One region of the Providencia sp. UF-224 genome, then DNA from elsewhere that is predicted to be linked to it. Evidence: predicted binding sites of a transcription regulator. Region 1 holds the regulator's gene; each other region holds the start of a gene.

What was found. The regulator Fur, encoded in region 1, represses iron uptake genes when iron is present. The targets are predictions, from matches to a motif close to ATAATAATGAGAACNACTATCAA.
Region 2: the regulator Fur is predicted to act here: its motif matches at 5,187-5,209, upstream of exbB (tonB-system energizer ExbB).
Region 3: the regulator Fur is predicted to act here: its motif matches at 1,018-1,040, upstream of sodA (superoxide dismutase [Mn]).

Annotation. Positions count from the first base shown of each region.
Region 1 is NZ_JBSICC010000005.1:55,142-61,170, forward strand. It holds partial or broken gene AC4IFO_RS06840 (type I secretion system permease/ATPase) at 1-102, shown strand, start outside; gene ybfE (LexA regulated protein) at 271-564, shown strand; gene fldA (flavodoxin FldA) at 719-1,246, shown strand; gene fur (ferric iron uptake transcriptional regulator) at 1,513-1,962, shown strand; gene AC4IFO_RS06860 (bactofilin family protein) at 2,637-3,170, shown strand; gene chiP (chitoporin ChiP) at 3,375-4,772, opposite strand; gene ansB (L-asparaginase 2) at 5,306-6,029, opposite strand, start outside.
Region 2 is NZ_JBSICC010000002.1:117,942-123,970, reverse strand. It holds gene AC4IFO_RS02830 (GNAT family N-acetyltransferase) at 1-230, shown strand, start outside; gene yedF (sulfurtransferase-like selenium metabolism protein YedF) at 610-849, opposite strand; gene yedE (selenium metabolism membrane protein YedE/FdhT) at 846-2,060, opposite strand; gene exbD (TonB system transport protein ExbD) at 3,689-4,114, opposite strand; gene exbB (tonB-system energizer ExbB) at 4,120-5,034, opposite strand; gene metC (cystathionine beta-lyase) at 5,464-6,029, shown strand, end outside.
Region 3 is NZ_JBSICC010000008.1:179,058-185,086, reverse strand. It holds gene acs (acetate--CoA ligase) at 1-741, opposite strand, end outside; gene sodA (superoxide dismutase [Mn]) at 1,160-1,786, shown strand; gene yiiM (6-hydroxyaminopurine reductase) at 1,928-2,608, shown strand; gene AC4IFO_RS10400 (ATP-binding cassette domain-containing protein) at 2,605-4,233, opposite strand; gene AC4IFO_RS10395 (ABC transporter ATP-binding protein) at 4,226-5,911, opposite strand.

The sequences.
Region 1 (6,029 bases):
TGTGTGATCTGCCATGGGGAGGTTACTGAAATAGGTACACATACAGACTTACTTCAATCAAACGGGCTTTATGCCAACTTGTGGCAACAACAAACACAATAAGTGTTCAAAAAAGCACCACCCACATAGCAAGGGGTGCTTTTTTCTTAAAACCGCGCTTTTTTTCGCCAATCAAACCTATTCCCTCGCCTTGCAGCTATAGCACTAGGGGATTAGCTAGGGTATCATGGCGCGCTGAATTATTGGCACACCCTTTTAGCAGTTATAGACATGGCAAAAGAACAAACTGATCGTACTACTCTGGATTTGTTCGCTGAGGAACGAAGGCCTGGGCGACCTAAGACAAGCCCACTATCACGGGATGAACAATTAAGGATCAACAAACGCAATCAATTAAAACGCGATAAAGTGAATGGATTGCGCCGAGTTGAACTTAAACTAAACGAAGAAGCTGTTGCTGTACTGAATCAGTTAGCTGAAGAAAAAAATATAAGCCGTAGTGAATTAATAGAAGAAATTTTGATGTCACAACTTCAACAAGTTGATGAGACAATACTCAAGTAACGCTATCTTAGTAAATCACACAAATTTGACAGACTTATAAAAGTTTTTTCGCCAGAATAAGGCATAAAATTCTATTTATTTTCGTTCTAAATGAGTTCTAGAAGTTGAGACACTCCTTCTTTCTCTCTTAGAAAAACAAGAGGTTAATCAGTTTATGGCAGTCATCGGTATTTTCTTCGGAAGTGATACAGGTAACACAGAAAATATTGCCAAAATGATCCAAGAAAGATTAGGCAAAGACGTAGCAGAAGTTCATGACATTGCAAAGTGCAGCAAAGAAGACATTGAAGCTTTTGACATTCTACTTCTTGGTATTCCAACTTGGTACTACGGCGAAGCACAATGTGATTGGGATGACTTTTTCCCAACATTAGAAGAAATTGATTTTGAAGGTAAACTCGTCGCTCTCTTTGGCTGTGGAGACCAAGAAGACTATGCAGAATACTTCTGTGATGCGATGGGGACTATTCGCGATATCATCGAACCAAGAGGTGCGGTGATTGTTGGGCACTGGCCAACCGAAGGCTACCACTTCGAAGTTTCAAAAGGTATGGCAGATGACAACCACTTTATCGGATTAGCGATTGATGAAGATCGCCAACCGGAGTTAACAGATGAACGAGTGGATGCATGGGTCAAACAAATCTCTGAAGAGATGTCATTAGCTGAAATTCTTGGCTAGTCGATTAAAAACAAGTGTTACGCTTAGGCCGAATTCCTTTCCGCTCAAAATGCACCATCGCGGAACGTCATTCGGTCTAAAATAATCGATTAAATATCCTAATTGGATAGACTTATAAGAGATTATCAAAATAATGAGACAATGCATGGTTTCTATTTTTATTTTCCATGCCTATAATTGTAAATCAGTTTAGAAGACAACTGGATTTATGTTAAAAATGTCTCATTATTGTTAAATTTATGATTTAAGATACAGGACAAACCCGCATGACAGACAACAATAAAGCATTGAAAAATGCTGGACTCAAAGTCACTCTTCCAAGACTTAAGATTTTGGAAGTACTTCAGGAGCCTGAGTGCCACCACGTCAGTGCGGAAGATCTCTATAAAAAGCTGATTGATATGGGCGAAGAGATCGGGCTAGCGACTGTATACCGTGTATTGAACCAGTTTGATGATGCAGGTATCGTTACGCGCCATAATTTCGAGGGTGGAAAATCCGTATTCGAATTAACTCAGCAGCATCACCATGACCACTTAATTTGCTTAGATTGTGGTAAAGTGATTGAGTTTACTGATGAATCGATTGAAACTCGCCAAAAAAATATCGCCGCACGTCACGGTATTAAGCTGTCTAACCACAGTTTGTACTTATATGGCCACTGCGCTGATGGTGATTGCCGCGATAACGCTGACGCACACGAAGCAAAAGAGTAATAAATTAATCACCATCATATTTTGATGGTGACCCATTCTTCAAAAGCCTGATAACCACCATTATCGGGCTTTTTTATTGTATCCATCCACCGATAAATTAAGCATTCTCAGTGAGAATATCCATAATTTCTTTCATTTACTTTATATTTATCACTAAAATATGTCGTTAAGGTGAAATATTGAAGTGTTCTATAATAAGTTGCAATTCACTTCAAATCCTTTATATTGTTTGACGGATGAACACACCTTCTCTATTTGAGAATATTTACAATGATATCATAGTGATGCATAACGTTATCTAAAATATACCTTGCATCTTTTTTTCATATCACTGTCATATAGTTTATCTAATTAACGTCTAAAATAAGTTCAGTATATTGCTATATAGTTTTACTTTTTTTAATTTAATAAACAATTTAAGTGTAATAAAAAAGTTAAATTACAACTATATGATGTAATTTGTATATTTTTAGCTAGACTTATTTGGATTGTTCTCGTACTTCGTAAGAGATTAACTGATGAAAAAAACATATCTTTTTATTAATACTAGTTTTTTCTTCTGGTTTCTTACTTTAATAGGATGGTTTTTTCGTCATACAGCCATCACCTTATTTTCATTTGTATTATCAATTCTGTTCTTGATCTTATACTTCAATCAAAAAAAGGTAAGTAAAATGTTCACCAAAAGACAAAACAAACAAACCCCTGAAGAAACCCCTACCATTCGTGAACCTGAAATTACTTCTAAGATAGAAGAACACGTTACGATATCAACGCCAACCCTTAGTGAAGAAAAATCGAATACGATAATTTCGAGGGATGTGATGTTTGAAGGTAATATTACCTCTAATGAGCAGGTCCACATTTATGGCAAAGTCGTTGGTAACATTACAGGAAAAGATAATACCGTTAAAGTTATGCTAAATGGCCAAGTGACGGGTAATATTATTTGTAAAGAGTTGATTATTAATGGTCGAGTTGAAGGTGAATGCACCTCTGAATCCATTAGCATTGAAAATAACGGCGAAGTCCATGGAACGATTCACTACAGCAGTTTATCGATTAAAAAAGGTGGCATCCTTTCTGGACAAGCTAAAGTCAAAAATAGTGTTACTCATACAGATAAAGTCACGCAATTAAAAGATAAAGTAAAACATGATGCACCTATCATCAATAATGAAGGTGATAAAGGAATTGCTTCGTTATAAAAATTTGTTTTTCTGCACTAGGATAATGACTAAATAATAAAAATAAGGTGAATGTAATCCACCTTATTTTTAATTTTCAAACTCGCAATATAAGTATATTTTCTTATTTTATTAGGCCATTTGAAACTACGTATATATGCTATGTGTGTTTTAGTCGGTTACCATCATATTTATTTCAATGGTAACCACTATTTATTTAATTCATTAAAAAACCGTAAATGGCATCATCACCATAAACTTAATATCTTTTTCATCTTGGAAGATATTTCCATAACCACCACCATAGCTAGGAATATCGGTATGGTTATCATATTTGGTAAAGTGTAATTTAAAGAGCGTATCTTTTGCTCGGCCAGTTTGAACGGTATATAGAATATCAAAGTTCCATGCACTTTCTTTTAAACGCACATCTTGGGCATATTGGGTATTTGTGCTTGGCTTTGCATCCCAACCATAAATATAGGATGTACCCACTTTCCAGCCTGCGAGATCCCAATTTTTAAGGTCGTACATCACACCTGCATATAATGCTTTTTCATTGTTGGCGTTCCAGTCTGAACGACCATCCCACCAAATATCCATACGCCCATTGGATGTCGCCCAGCCCGGCGTCATACGTTGCAAGAAGTAGCCTTGATTACCTTCCGCTTTAACATAGGTTCCCTCAACTTTAAAATCAAACTGTTCATAGGTATAGCCTAATGTCATCGCTTGCAACCATGCTAAGCCATCATAAACGTCATTGACACCGCCATCAGAAACTTTATCTTTAGAACCATAAAATTGATATGAGAGACGCAAATCGCGTTCAGCAACAGGCACAGCATACGAAATTTTAGCAAAATACTGATCCATATAGTCTTTTGCTTGACCATAAGCCCCTTCTAGCACTAAGTTATTTTTAAAATCATATTTAAACCCAATGGAATGCAAATAGCTGATCCCAGTTTTGCCATCGGCTTCACGGAAATCATACATTGAGCGATACCATGGTGCTTTATAACGGTCTGTCCACATATAGGACATGCTTAACTCACCATTTTGCTCAAAATCAAATACACCACCGACTTCCAAACCACGATAAGTCCCCGGCATGTAACTCCAGTGTGAAGCTAATAACGTTTGTCCCGTAGGCTGAATATAGCCCCCTCTCCCCCAGAAAGGACCATATTTTAGTTTCGCCGCCGCTTTATAAAACGTTACACCACTACGGTCGCCAGTCCATTTTTCATCCCAACGTGATTTGGCGTCACTAAAACCAATTTCATTGGGTGCAGCAGGGCCACTGTTTGATAATTCAATAGCGGTAAAACCCGCTAAATCCAAACCGATAACATCTTGAAAATAGCCAGATGAAAAGTCTAGGCTGGCATTGAATGTTGAGTGTTTAAGATTATCTGCATACTTTTTATATTTATCGCTATTTGGGTCTAAATCCTTACGAGAACGATCCCTTTGCCAGTAATAAAGTCCACCTGTGAGTTTTGAATCTTCAAGGAATTGTTCTGCGTGAGTCATTGGCTGATACGCGATAGGCAGCATCGCGATGGCGATTTTTAAGACGAGCAACTTCCTGCCAGTATTGACATGTTTATTAACCATTCTTGTATTCCTCTAATATTTTTTATGTTTTATTTTTTCGGCCGAAATACGATTTAACTTTCCATTTAAATCTAAATATTCACAATAACTTATGTTATTTGTGATGTGATTAGCCTATTTTTTGCGACGCGAATTATCAACACAGATACTGGCTTTGTTGCCAAAATATGATCGACGACACATTAATTTTAATTAACCGTCATTATCACACATGATGTTTTTTCACAGGGTGAGATTCAACCAATTGATTTAATAAAGAAATAAAAGAGGCCTTACGATTCATTTGAATTAGATTAAAACAAATAAATTGCTAATTAGTGATTTAAATTTTCCAATAATGCCGTAATTTTGCGTAGCCTATCACCACATTGACATTAAATATTGAGTTTGCCCCAAAAATTCGCCTCAATTTTACGAACATGCTTCAATTTACTGAAAAATATTTTCATTTCTTGTTTATGGTGAATTACCATAAAATTAACGGGAGACAGAAAACTGCCTCCCGCTACATTAACGACTAAAACACATTCAGTTTAATATTTCTCAAACATTGCCTGAATTTTCTGCGGATCTTTCGTTTCAGTTAACGCTAACTGTAATAACACGCGAGCTTTTTGCGGATTTAATCTTTCCGATGCCACAAAACCATATAAATTATCATCAACCTCGGCATTACGAGTGGTATAGCCTGTTGGAACGCGACTTGCACGTACCACAACCACATCCTCTTTTGCTGCCTTCGCTAATACATCAAATACCGTTTTATACATGTTGCCGTTACCAACTCCCGCACTGACAATCCCCTCTACGCCTTCCTCTCTCAATGCTTTAACAGGAGCAGCGGATGCATTGGCATAGTTATAAACGATACCCACCGCGGGTAATTTCTCTAACTTACTCACATCGAATGCAGCTTTGTCACCACGTGGCTGAGGGGCTTGGAAATAGGTCACTTTGCCATCGTGAATAAAGCCCTCAGCACCTGCGTTAACCGCATCAAATGCCTGTACTTCTGTTGTGCTCATTTTCATCACATTACGGCCTTGAACCACTTTATCGTTCATCGCCATGAGTACGCCACGGTCACCTGCTGATTTATCCGTTGCAAGTACCACTGCGTTATACAAATTTAGCGGGCCATCCGCGCCCAGTGCAGTTGATGGGCGCATCGCCCCGACTAACACAATAGGTTTCTTACAATAGGTTGTTAAATCAAGGAAAAAGGCCGTTTCTTCTAGCGTATCTGTTCCGTGAGTG
Region 2 (6,029 bases), on a different contig from region 1:
GCTTCATGATAGCAGAACCTTATCAAAAGTTAGGCTTTGGCCGCGAAGCATTAATCCAAGTTATACGTTATCTAAAAAAGAAAGGTTACCCACGACTCTATAATAGCTGCGGTGAGGGGGAAGAAAGCCCATTTGAGTTTTATAAAAAGCTGGGGTTTATTCCGACTGGCGGATATATCGATGATGAATGTGAGCTAGTTTTAGATATTGCGAACTGGCAAGACGAATAGCCTAAAAACCCCTAGCCCTATATTTAAGTCATAGCTAGGGGGTTCTAGTGCAGCCAACAACACTGCGGCAAAAATTTTCTCATCCATCAATACGCCAAGATACCCTAAATAATTTGTGTTGCAGCTAGGCGACAATCGAACAGGCTCTAGGAGCATACTAAAGTATGTGGCTAGAGCCTGTGAGTACAGTCAACAACGCTGCGGCAAAAATCTATTTTATCAATCAATAACATGACCTATTATGCCGCCAATATACCCTAAATAATTTGTGTTGCAGCTAGGCGACAATCGAACAGGCTCTAGGAGCATACTAAAGTATGTGACTAGAGCCTGTGAGTGCAGTCAACAACGCTGCGGCGCAAAGTATGACGGGTATCCGCTATTTTTGGATCAAATAACGTATAGTCGGCCCATCTTGCTGGATATCCAAAACCGTATAGCCATAGTTTTTTGCATCTAACGGAATATTATTAATTGATTGTGGGCAATCACTTACTACTTCTAATATTTCGCCGCTTTTTAGGGATGGCATCGCTTCCAATGTTGCTACCGCTGGATATGGGCAAGGCTCCCCGACCATATCTAAACGGTAATCAGGAATAATGTCTTTTTTACTCATATTGCCTCCATTGATGCTTGTGTCGATTTTTGTGTACGTTTACGGAAAAAATGTTTTTCCCAAACTAACATCAGCACAAACGCCACTGCTAATAATGCATACGTCACCAACAAGCCGCCTTGTGGCCCAAAGGTTTCGAGTAAATTCACTTTGTCAAAATCGGTTGCTAACCAAGGGCCTAAATCATCCCAATAATAAGCTAGGATGGTTGCGCCAATAATATTCCCAAAACCAACCCACCAATAATGAACCTGCCCTTCCACTGCGCGGTACATCCAACCCGTTTCACAGCCACCAGCAAGGACAATACCAAAACCAAAGAGTAAGCCACCAATCACGGCATTTGGGCCTGCCCATAAAATTTTAGGTGTCGCACCTAACTGGACATAACTAAAGATACCGATCGCACTGACTGCCATCCCAATAATGATGGCTTTAGCCATATGGGTACGGCCCGTGATCCACAAATCGCGAAAAGCGGAGGTAAAACAAATCTGAGCACGCTCAATTAATAAACCAAAGCCAATTCCGCAGAGGATAGCAAAGCCCATCACTGGAGAGTCAAGTAAGGTATAAAAACCCCACGCCAATGCGAGGGTGAAAATAACCATTCCTAACTTAAAGCGTCGTTTTGCCACATCATGATTTTGCGTTAACGGAGATGCCGCACTGACTTTTTTCAGTTTGACAGGGATCCTAAACATTGGCATCAATGTGAACTTAGCACCAAAATATGACCCTGCCGCAGTCGCAACAGCGAAATACCATGCGTGTAGAGAAAATTGAGGGATCCCAGTAAAGAATGCCGCTAAATTACATCCCATCGCTAAGCGCGCACCAAACCCTGCAATAATACCGCCAAGAATGGCTTGGAAAATGCGAATACGGTGTTGAGGCATACGTAATTTAATATTATTTGCCCAAAGTGCAGCAGCAAAGCAACCAGCAAACATACCGATAATCATGACACCATCAATACGATCTAGAGGTGTGCCTTCAAAGCCAATCACTTTGAAATAACCCCAAGTTTCTGGATGAGCACCAAACAGCTGCATAATGTGCCCTCCCCAGCGAGTAAATTCGCCAGTAACAGCCCAAAATGTGCCCGTTAAACCGAAATAGTAGGTTGATAAAATACCTGCGGCAATTACTGCGGGTAAAGGCTTCCAAAAACCGATGAGATAGTGAGATTTGAAATCAGACCAAGTCATTGTAACATCCAATTGATTCACGCCAGATCCTGGCAGAGAAATTCGCCGTTGTATAATTATCTTTATAATCTGTTATATCGATGCCCCACAGCGAAGTGGAAATATCATACGCTGATATTTTTTTTCGTGAAGTCCTTTTGTATAGAACTGAAGGATATATTGATTTTATGCATAGTAGGATGTTGTGAACGCTGATTTATTATACATTTATTGAACTCTTCAAATTATGTATAAAAAACATACTCATTACGTAGCACAATGTACCAATAAAAAAAAAGCGTTATCTTAATGATAACGCTGGAAATGTAGTCTTATTTTATCTATAGAGGAGTATAATATGAAATTGCCGTTTCCGGCTTCGCTTGCTATGCGTAGTCTGTAGTCAGCCCATTTGACTCCAGTAATAACATTCACGTTAACTTAAAAACACAATATCTTATCTGAGTTACCCAATTACGTAATTATATCTATTTTTAATATAAAGCCTGATTTTTCACTTATTCAAAAATAATACTGAAAATCAAAACTGGCTTTATTAGGTCCCTAGTATTAATCAATTTTAAAAATAAATAACTCGATATAATAAAGTGTTTAAAAGTGTTTCTAAATGTTATTGATTGCATTATAACCCAAGACTTAGGTTGCGCAAGTGTTTTTTCGTTTAACTTAAAAAGTACAAGAAAAACCAAAAATATAATTAAAATCAAAAAGTTATCATTTTACAGCAAAATAAAACACCTATTGTTAAGATATTACAAACTATTTACATTTATACGTATTTATTTCTAATTTGCTATTTGATTTATATTTAAATTAAATATATTTATATAATTTTATTTTTCCTATTATGAGCAAAGCTTATTTAACTCACTCTCAAAAAGACATTTTCATTAAAAACCTTTATAAAGTTTTTATTTTTTGTCTGAAAAAAAATAATCATTTTTTTATTTCAGTTACCATACTCTTTCTATGAATTTTAAATTTTCTCATAAAAAACAATCATCTTGTCGATATTTTTACCTTTAAAATTATCCATATAATTTCCATGGTAATATTATTATCTTGCCAAAATAGTGATAATTAACAAAACCATTCAAACATAATGGTTTATTTTTGGTTATGTTTCTTCGATTCAATAGCATCAAAAATAGTTAAATATCCGCTATTTCAAGCTGTATTAAGCTGCATTTTTAATAAAAAATTGCATTTAAAAAAAGAAGCTGAGCTTATATTTACGTTAAAAACGTAGCCTTAAAACGCGGCTTTACTCAACTCTTCTATTTCGATTTAGAGAAAAAACACCAATAAAACATCAGTTATCTTAATGTTAATTTTGATTTATTGCCTTATATTAGCACTCAATACCCCTTATAAGAGTATTGAGTGTGTAATTCAGACATCCACCTTCAAATGGATACCAATAAAAAGCGTGAAAATAGGATAAAAATCTATTAATAATGATTAAATCATACAAATAAATATAACATTATGCAGGATAGATAACATAGGGCGGAAAAATCAGACAGCTACAGTGTTAATTTTTGTTGCGATTTGATTTTATTAATAAAAAAACGCGCTTTACCATTAAAGATAAAACGCGTTATGTCGGCTTTTGCTGTTAACACTGACTATTTAGAGGTCGTTGCTTCCATCCCAACTAAGCCAATTTTCAAATACCCTGACTGACGTAATGCATTCATCACATCCATCATCGTTTCATAATCAACGCTTTTATCCGCTTGGAAGAAAATCGTTGTTTCTTTATTTGAACTTGTTGCTTGATCAAGAGTTACGGAAAGCTGTTCTTTCGACACCGCTTGATCGCCAATAAAGAGTTGACTATCAGCTTTAACCGTTAAGAACACGGGTTTTTCTGGCCGTGGCTGTGGCTTCGCGGTTGAGGCAGGTAAGTCGACTTTAATATCAACTGTAGCCAATGGTGCCGCGACCATAAAGATAATCAATAGAACCAACATCACATCGATAAACGGTGTCACGTTAATTTCATGCATTTCACCGCTATCATCTTGTTCGTCACCTAAACGCATTGCCATAATAATTACCTTGCTTTGCTATTTGCCAGATCAAGATCACGCCCTAATAATAACGCAGACTGTGCAGCCACATCCCCTACCTGACCACGGTAGTTATTAATCATTCTGGCGAAAATGTTATAAATTACAACCGCCGGGATCGCAGCGATAAGGCCAATTGCCGTTGCAAGAAGTGCTTCTGCAATACCCGGTGCGACGACCGCTAAGTTAGTCGTTTGTGAATGGGCAATCCCGATAAAGCTATTCATGATACCCCATACCGTTCCAAACAAACCGACAAAGGGAGAAATCGCACCGATAGTCGCTAAATAACCATTACCACGGCCCATATATCGGCTGATTGCAGCGACGGCTCTTTCAAGACGGAATGACGTACGCTCTTTTGTACCAGACAAATCAGTGCTGTTCGCAGATAACGCTCTTTCTGTTACCGCTTCATTAAGCAGCATGCGTGTAATACTGTTTCCTTTGAAACCTTCTGCAATTTTCACGGCTTCATCAAGTGATTTCACGTCAGCAATCGCATTGGTTTCGTCTTTTAAACGGCGACGTGCGACTAAAATTTCGAGACCTTTAGAGAAGAAGAGTGCCCATGTAATGACAGATGCAATGACCAAGCCTATCATTACTGTCTTCACCACATTATCCGCATTTTGGTACATCCCCCAAACGGATAAGTCCTGATCAAAGCCGCCTGTTGGGGCTTCAGTTGCAATTTCAATATTTTCATTCACAACGGCAGTATTTACTGCGGGCTCAGAAGATACGGGAGCAGCTTCAATATTTGGTGTTGTAGTTGGAGCCGCAGGTGTCGATGGTGTATTTTGAGATGCAGCGGGTGTTGTTGCAGGTGTAGTTTCAGCGACTGCCGTGCCCATCAAGCCGAACGCCAATAGAATAGAAGCTGTTAGTTTACGCATCAGTTGGCCTTTACTCTCTTTTTAGTGTTGTATAAAAAAATTCATATCGATGATTGTGCCATTCATCGACTAACCTTTAAAAGCGAAATTTAACTCGCGCTGTTCGTCTCTTTTAAAAAAGACGGTGCTGATGATATCAAAGACAGCGCGAATTGATAGTAATTATCATTAGTATTCACAAATTTTTTCATTTTTTTTGTTCTTAGACAATGAAGTCCACGTCTATTACACGGGTATTTCTTCTTTATTCTTATTAATACAACGAAGGCATTTGGTAGATAAATGCAACCTCCCTTCTCCTATATCGATGGAACTAATTGAACTTTGTAATACTGAAGAAAACTCAAGTTACATTTCCCTGCGAATGCTTTAACTTCATAGTATCCACGCCTTTGGGTAGGCTAAATTTAAAATGATAAAGGAAAGCGCATGGCAAACACAAAACCAGAAACCCAGTTAGTGCACATTGGTCGAAACCCTAAATTTACACAAAAAGGCGTGAACCCTGTAATTCAACGGGCATCTTCTATCATCTTCGATACACTTGAAGAAAAACGTCATGCAACGCGACACCGTGCTAATGGTGTACTTTTTTACGGTCGCCGAGGTACGCAAACCCATTTTGCCTTTCAAGAAGCCATGACTGAATTAGAAGGTGGGGCAGGCTCTGTACTTTACCCATCAGGTGCTGCCGCCATCACCAATGCAATCTTATCGTTTATTTCTGCAGGCGAGCATATCCTCGTCACGGGCTCAGCTTATGACCCAACCCAGAATTTTTGCGACCATATTTTAACTAAGCTAAATGTTGAAACCACCTATTTTGATCCATTAATTGGTGAAGGCATCGCAGACTTAATTCAGCCGAATACGCGTATTGTTTTTTTAGAATCCCCTGGATCAATCACGATGGAAGTCCATGATTTACCAGCTATCGTGAAAGCCGTACGTAATAAATCACCTGATATCATTATTATGATTGATAATACATGGGC
Region 3 (6,029 bases), on a different contig from region 1:
ATCAGCGCTAACCCCTTTGATGACGTCATGCCACCATAAGTCGCGACCTTCGACCCAACTTGGGACATTGCCTGTACGTTGGTAGACAATGACATTCGTAACGGTAGTGACTTGCGGGTTGGCTAATGCGTCATCCACATTTTTCTTCAGTGGGATAGCACGCCCTGCACGTAAACCTTCATCTGCGGTGATAATCAGCTTCGCTTTACAGTCAATAACGCGACCAGAGACCGCCTCAGGAGAGAAACCAGCGAAAATGACCGTATGGATAGCGCCGATACGCGCACACGCTAGCATGGCGACAGCGGCTTCGACGACCATTGGCATATAAATCGCCACGACATCGCCTTTGCGGATACCTTGTTTTTTTAAGACGTTAGCAAATTGGCTAACATCATGATGCAGTTCACGGTAAGTGACATTTTTTGACGATGACGGGTCATCGCCTTCCCAAATAATCGCTACTTGGTCGCCTTTTTCAGCCAGATGGCGGTCCAAGCAGTTTGCACTTAGATTTAAAGTGCCATCTTCAAACCAACGGATATCGATGTGTCCGGGGTCAAAAGAGGTATTCTTAACGCGGGTGTACGGTTTAATCCAATCAACGATTTTTCCTTTTTCGCCCCAAAATCCTTCAGGGTCTTGAATCGAGCGTTGGTACTCATCGTTATACTGTTGTTCGGTAATCAGGGCATTTTTTGCAATTTCAGCAGGAACGGGATGTTTAGTTATTTGAGTCATATTATTATCTCCTTGCAGATGTTAATATTATGTCAAAAAACGGTTAACTAAAGCACGAAATATAAATTTGTTTTTCTTTTGCGCGGAAGATCACGTATTAATTGTAATGAGATTTGCAGGATTATCATTTGATGCTAAATCCAGCATTGGAATATAAATCTAAAAATATTGAAAATGTTAGATGTAAAGAAAAATAAACTGTGGGGATGTTGGTATTAGTTACTGTATAAACTAATTCTCATAGGGAATGCAAAAGACCACAATTTTATCATGGATTTGATAATGATTTTCATTAACAGTAAAATAACTATAATAGAGAGAAATTCACAAGGTGCGAAACTACGCAAGTGCCATACCCTATGAACCTTGTGGTGAAAATGAGAAACATAGTGGTATTTACGTCACTGGAGACAATAAAATGAGTTATACATTACCTGCTTTACCTTATGCTTATGATGCGTTGGAACCACATTTTGACAAACAAACCATGGAAATCCACCACACTAAGCACCATCAAACCTATGTGACTAACACCAACACGGCGTTAGAAAAATTACCTGAATTAGCAGGTCTGGATATTGACGTTCTGATTCAAAAATTAGACCAAATTCCTGCTGATCAACGTACCTTCGTACGTAACAATGCGGGTGGTCACTCAAACCACAGCATGTTCTGGAAAGGTTTGAAATTAAATACTGAATTAAAAGGCGACTTGAAAGCGGCTATCGAGCGCGATTTTGGTAGCGTTGATGCATTCAAAGAGCTGTTTGAGAAAGCAGCAGCAACTCGCTTTGGTTCAGGCTGGGCGTGGCTGGTTCTAAAAGATGACGGTAAATTAGCTGTTGTTTCAACTGCTAACCAAGACAGCCCATTAATGGGTGAAGCGATTTCTGGCGCTTCAGGCTACCCAATCATCGGTTTAGATGTGTGGGAACATGCATATTACCTGAAATTCCAAAACCGTCGCCCTGATTACATCAAAGCATTCTGGTCAGTGGTTAACTGGGACGAAGCAGCGGCACGTTTCGCTTCAAAAGCTAAATAATTAGACTTTTTAATTAAGTCTCAATGGGCGTAGCATCGATGGTGCTGCGCCTTTTTTATTTGCAGCCCATTTGATTGTTATCTCGAGTTGCATTCTTTATGATAAAGGCTTCGTCACCAATTTATGTGGAGAGCGCCGCCCATGTCATTCCTACCCCAAGTCTTTATCGGTAAAGTCCAAGCAACGCAATCTTGCGGTCGAAGTGCGATTCATAAACATGCGGCAGATGGGTTATTGATGTTGGGGCAGCTTGGATTAGAGGGCGATGAGCAAGCAGAAACGCGTTTTCACGGTGGCCCTGATAGAGCGCTTTGCCATTATCCTCGTGATCACTACGAATTTTGGCTTAATGCATATCCTGAACAAGATGACTTATTTATGGCATCAGCATTCGGTGAAAATATCTCTACACTGGGAATGACTGAAGAAAATGTATTTATCGGTGATATTTATGGGTGGGGGGATGCGCGAATTCAGGTTACTCAACCTCGCTCTCCTTGCTATAAGCTGAACGGCTTAACGGGCGTGGAAAACTTCGCTCAAATCATGCAAGACAACGGTCGTTGTGGGTGGTTATATCGCGTGATTAAAACGGGGAATGTCAGTGCTAATTCACCGCTAACGCTATTGAGCCGCAACAGTGATGTTTCAGTACAAGAGGCGATAATGATTGCATTTCATGCCCCCTATGATGAGCAGCTGTATCATAGGCTCCTCAGTGCAGCGGGGTTATCTGCCAGTTGGAGCCTAACGATGCAAAATCGCCTTGATAATCATCGCATTGAAGAATTTAGCCACCGTTTATTTGGTAAACGCAGTTAGGATTGACCGATAAACTGCTGGTACCAAGGCGTACCAGCCATTAGTTCTGCATGGCTACCTTGAGCAATAATCTCTCCATCTTCCATATAGACGATGTTATCTGCTAAACACGCAAGGTGAGGGTGATGAGTGACCACAATGCGAGTTTGCTGAGCCGCTTGAGTGATTAAGGAAATCACGGAAGCTGTATTGATGGTATCAAGGCTTGCCGTTGGTTCATCCATTAAAATGATACCTGGGTGGCGCAGAAGTAGCCGTGCAATACCTAAACGCTGTTTTTGCCCGCCAGAAAGTGCCATGCCACTCGCGCCGACATCTCGGTTTAAAAAATCAGGAATATCTTCAAAATTTAACTGTGACAGCAATATGTTAACCTCTCGGTCATCAATATTTGCATCTTCTAATGTTAAGTTTTGGCGTACGCTGCCGCGAAAGAGTGCGCTGTCTTGCAATAAAACCCCACGCTTTGAACATAGCGCTTCTTGCGATAATTCCATCAGGTTTTTATTACCGTAACTGACAGAGCCTTGAGTCGGGTCTTGTAGACGAGCGAGTAAGCTTAAGAGTGTGCTTTTCCCTGCACCAGATGGGCCAACGATAGCCGTGAAAGTATTATGAGCAAAATTGACGGTAATGTTATTCAAAATTCGTTTCTTTTTATCATGATAGAAAGATAATTGTTGGCAACGAATATCATTATTTTCAGGGGCAGGGGCTCGATAGGGAAACACTAATTCAGGGGTAATCAATGCAGATTCGACCTGTTTAATCGATTGTTTTGCTTGTCTTAATGATTGGTTTAAATGCGAAAGAAGCCAGAGCGGTTCAATAAACCGCGCTAATAACACCATCCCCGCTAACCATAAGCTTAATGGCATGTCACCTTGGCTTATTTTTTGAATGCCTAAATAAAGCAACGCGATAAAAATGATTTGGATAGCACCTGAAAACAGTAAATGAAATGGCAAACTTTGGCGCTGTAATTGTTTTTGTGTTTGATACTGTGATGCTAACGCACTCGTGAGTTGTTGGTGCTGAGATTGGCTAACGCCTGCTCGACGGATGAGCGGCTGGTGGAGTGCAAATTGGTCGAGTTGGCGAATGACATCTTGTTCAGATGTATGGGCTTGTTGTTCAAAAAAAGCCATTTTTTGGCCACAAAGGCGTAAGGTAAATAGTAAAACCAACCCAACGAATAAAAGTGCGCACCCAAAAATAGGTTGGTAGATAAATGCGCCCAATACGACAGTGAATGGCGTGATTAACCCGCTAATTATGGGATGCAATAAATGCGCAGGGACAGACATAATCTGTGAAATAGGCCCTGCCACTAAGTGATTGGCATTTTTGATCGGTTGTAATGACAAGGGCAAGTGGCGGATTAACGCATTAGCAAGGTAGCGCATCACTAATCCACCCGCTAAGTAGCCTTTTTGGGTCGCAATAAAGGTGATCAGGAGGGATATCAGGCTGCACACCGCCAGTAAAGTCAGCGGTATCATGGTGCCTAAAGACCAACTAAAAATAACATACACGAGCAATAACCCGCAGAGCCCATCTAAAATGGCAGCGAATATCATCCAAAAAATGGCGCTGCGTACCGTATACAATAAGGACTTAAGCATGGTTTTCCTCCAAGGCACGTAATAACTGCTGATAATCCCCGGATGTTTCGGCTAAATCTTTGTGAGAGCTTTGTGCAATCAATCGACCTTCTTTCATAAACAAGACGCGATTAGCGAGGTTTAAGCTATCTAGATTATGGGTTACGAATATGCAGGTTCGTGATTCATCGTGTAATAGAGATAACACCCGCTGGGCATTTTGTGGGTCAAGTGCAGAGGTGGGTTCATCGAACAATAATAAGGGGGCAGGGGATAACAAGGCTCGCGCAATGGCGAGTCGCTGGGATTCTCCACCCGATAACACCATCTCTTTTCCTATCACACTATCAAGGCCTTTAGGGGACTGCTGCACCAACGGCAATAAATTGAGAGCTTCAAGGTAGTGGTTCATGTCACTTTCCGTGGCGTTAGGGGCGAAAAGTTGTAAGTTTTCCCTTAACGAGCAGGGCATAGGCTGCGGGTTTTGCATCACAATGGCTATTTGTTGATTTAATGAGGCTAACGAAAGTTCAGGAAGCGGTGTTTGGTTAAATAAAACGGTGCCTTGTGAAGGGTCTAAAAAGCGCGCCATAAGCTGTAATAACGTACTTTTTCCGGCACCTGATGGCCCGACTATCGCGATGAGTTCACCGTCAGTAATATCGATATCAACCTGAGATAAAAGGGTTTTTTCACCAAGTACAACACTGGCCTGAGTCAGTTGGAGGTGGCAAGAGGTTGTGTCGAGCATTTTCTTGCCGTACTGCATTTCTGGCTCATTTAATAATTTCTCAATGCGCAGTGATGCACTGACCGCAAGGTTTAATGCATCAGCGCCGTGCCCCATCGCAGCAACGGGTGCTGCGATACTTTGTATTAAGAGAATAAATAAAATGACTTGAGCGAGAGAAATAGGGCCGGGAAGCAGCATCGCACCTAAAATGACCCAGAAAGACAGCAAGGTGGCACTGATACCGATTTGGGTGAGTGAACTTAATGCACCAATTTTACCAATCCAACGCATAAAAGCGGTTTCAAAACCTTGCAGTGCGAGTGATGCTCGTTTTTGTATCCCTTGGTTTGGGTATTGCCTAGCGAATAACGGGTTATCGGCTAATTCAGCATATTGGCTATAGAGGTGCCCCATGGTTTCATTACGAGCTGTATACAAGTGTTGGTAACGCGGTGCTCGCATTGCGCGGAACAAAAAAACTGCGGCAACCAAAGGAATAAGGCAAAAAAGTGTGAGTGGTACGCTTTGCCAAAACAAAATAAGCGTGGCGGCAACAGGGACTATCATCAATTTGGTAAGGTCAGCAGGCGCGTGAGCGGTTAATTGGTGGAGGTAGCGGACATCACGGTCAATTACTTGCGAAACGCCGTCTCTGCCTTGTTGGGTAAAGTGATTTAAAGGTAATTTTCCTATCTTATCAAGTAGCTGTAATCGCAATTGGTGGCATAGGTGGCTATCTGTTTGGTGTGTGAGGTACATGGCAAGAGTTTGGCAAACTAACCAGGCTATCCCCCCAATACAGGCGATAATAACCCAGTTACCATATTGATGAACGGGTGATACGGCAACTTGGCTGATGACTACCCATGGGATGAGAGAGCAAAGACCTGCAATGGCTTGTAAAATCACAGCAACCAGTAAAATTGAGCGATAGGGACGAAGCAATGTCCAAAGTGCGCGGTACATACAAAACCTCCATAGCGAATCTGTCACTGTAATTTATTTCGCTTTATTTAAGGGATTTAGTTGTTTTGCTTACCAGACTATTTGTTTTGTTTGCAGGGCAGAAAAGGGTGACGTTTCC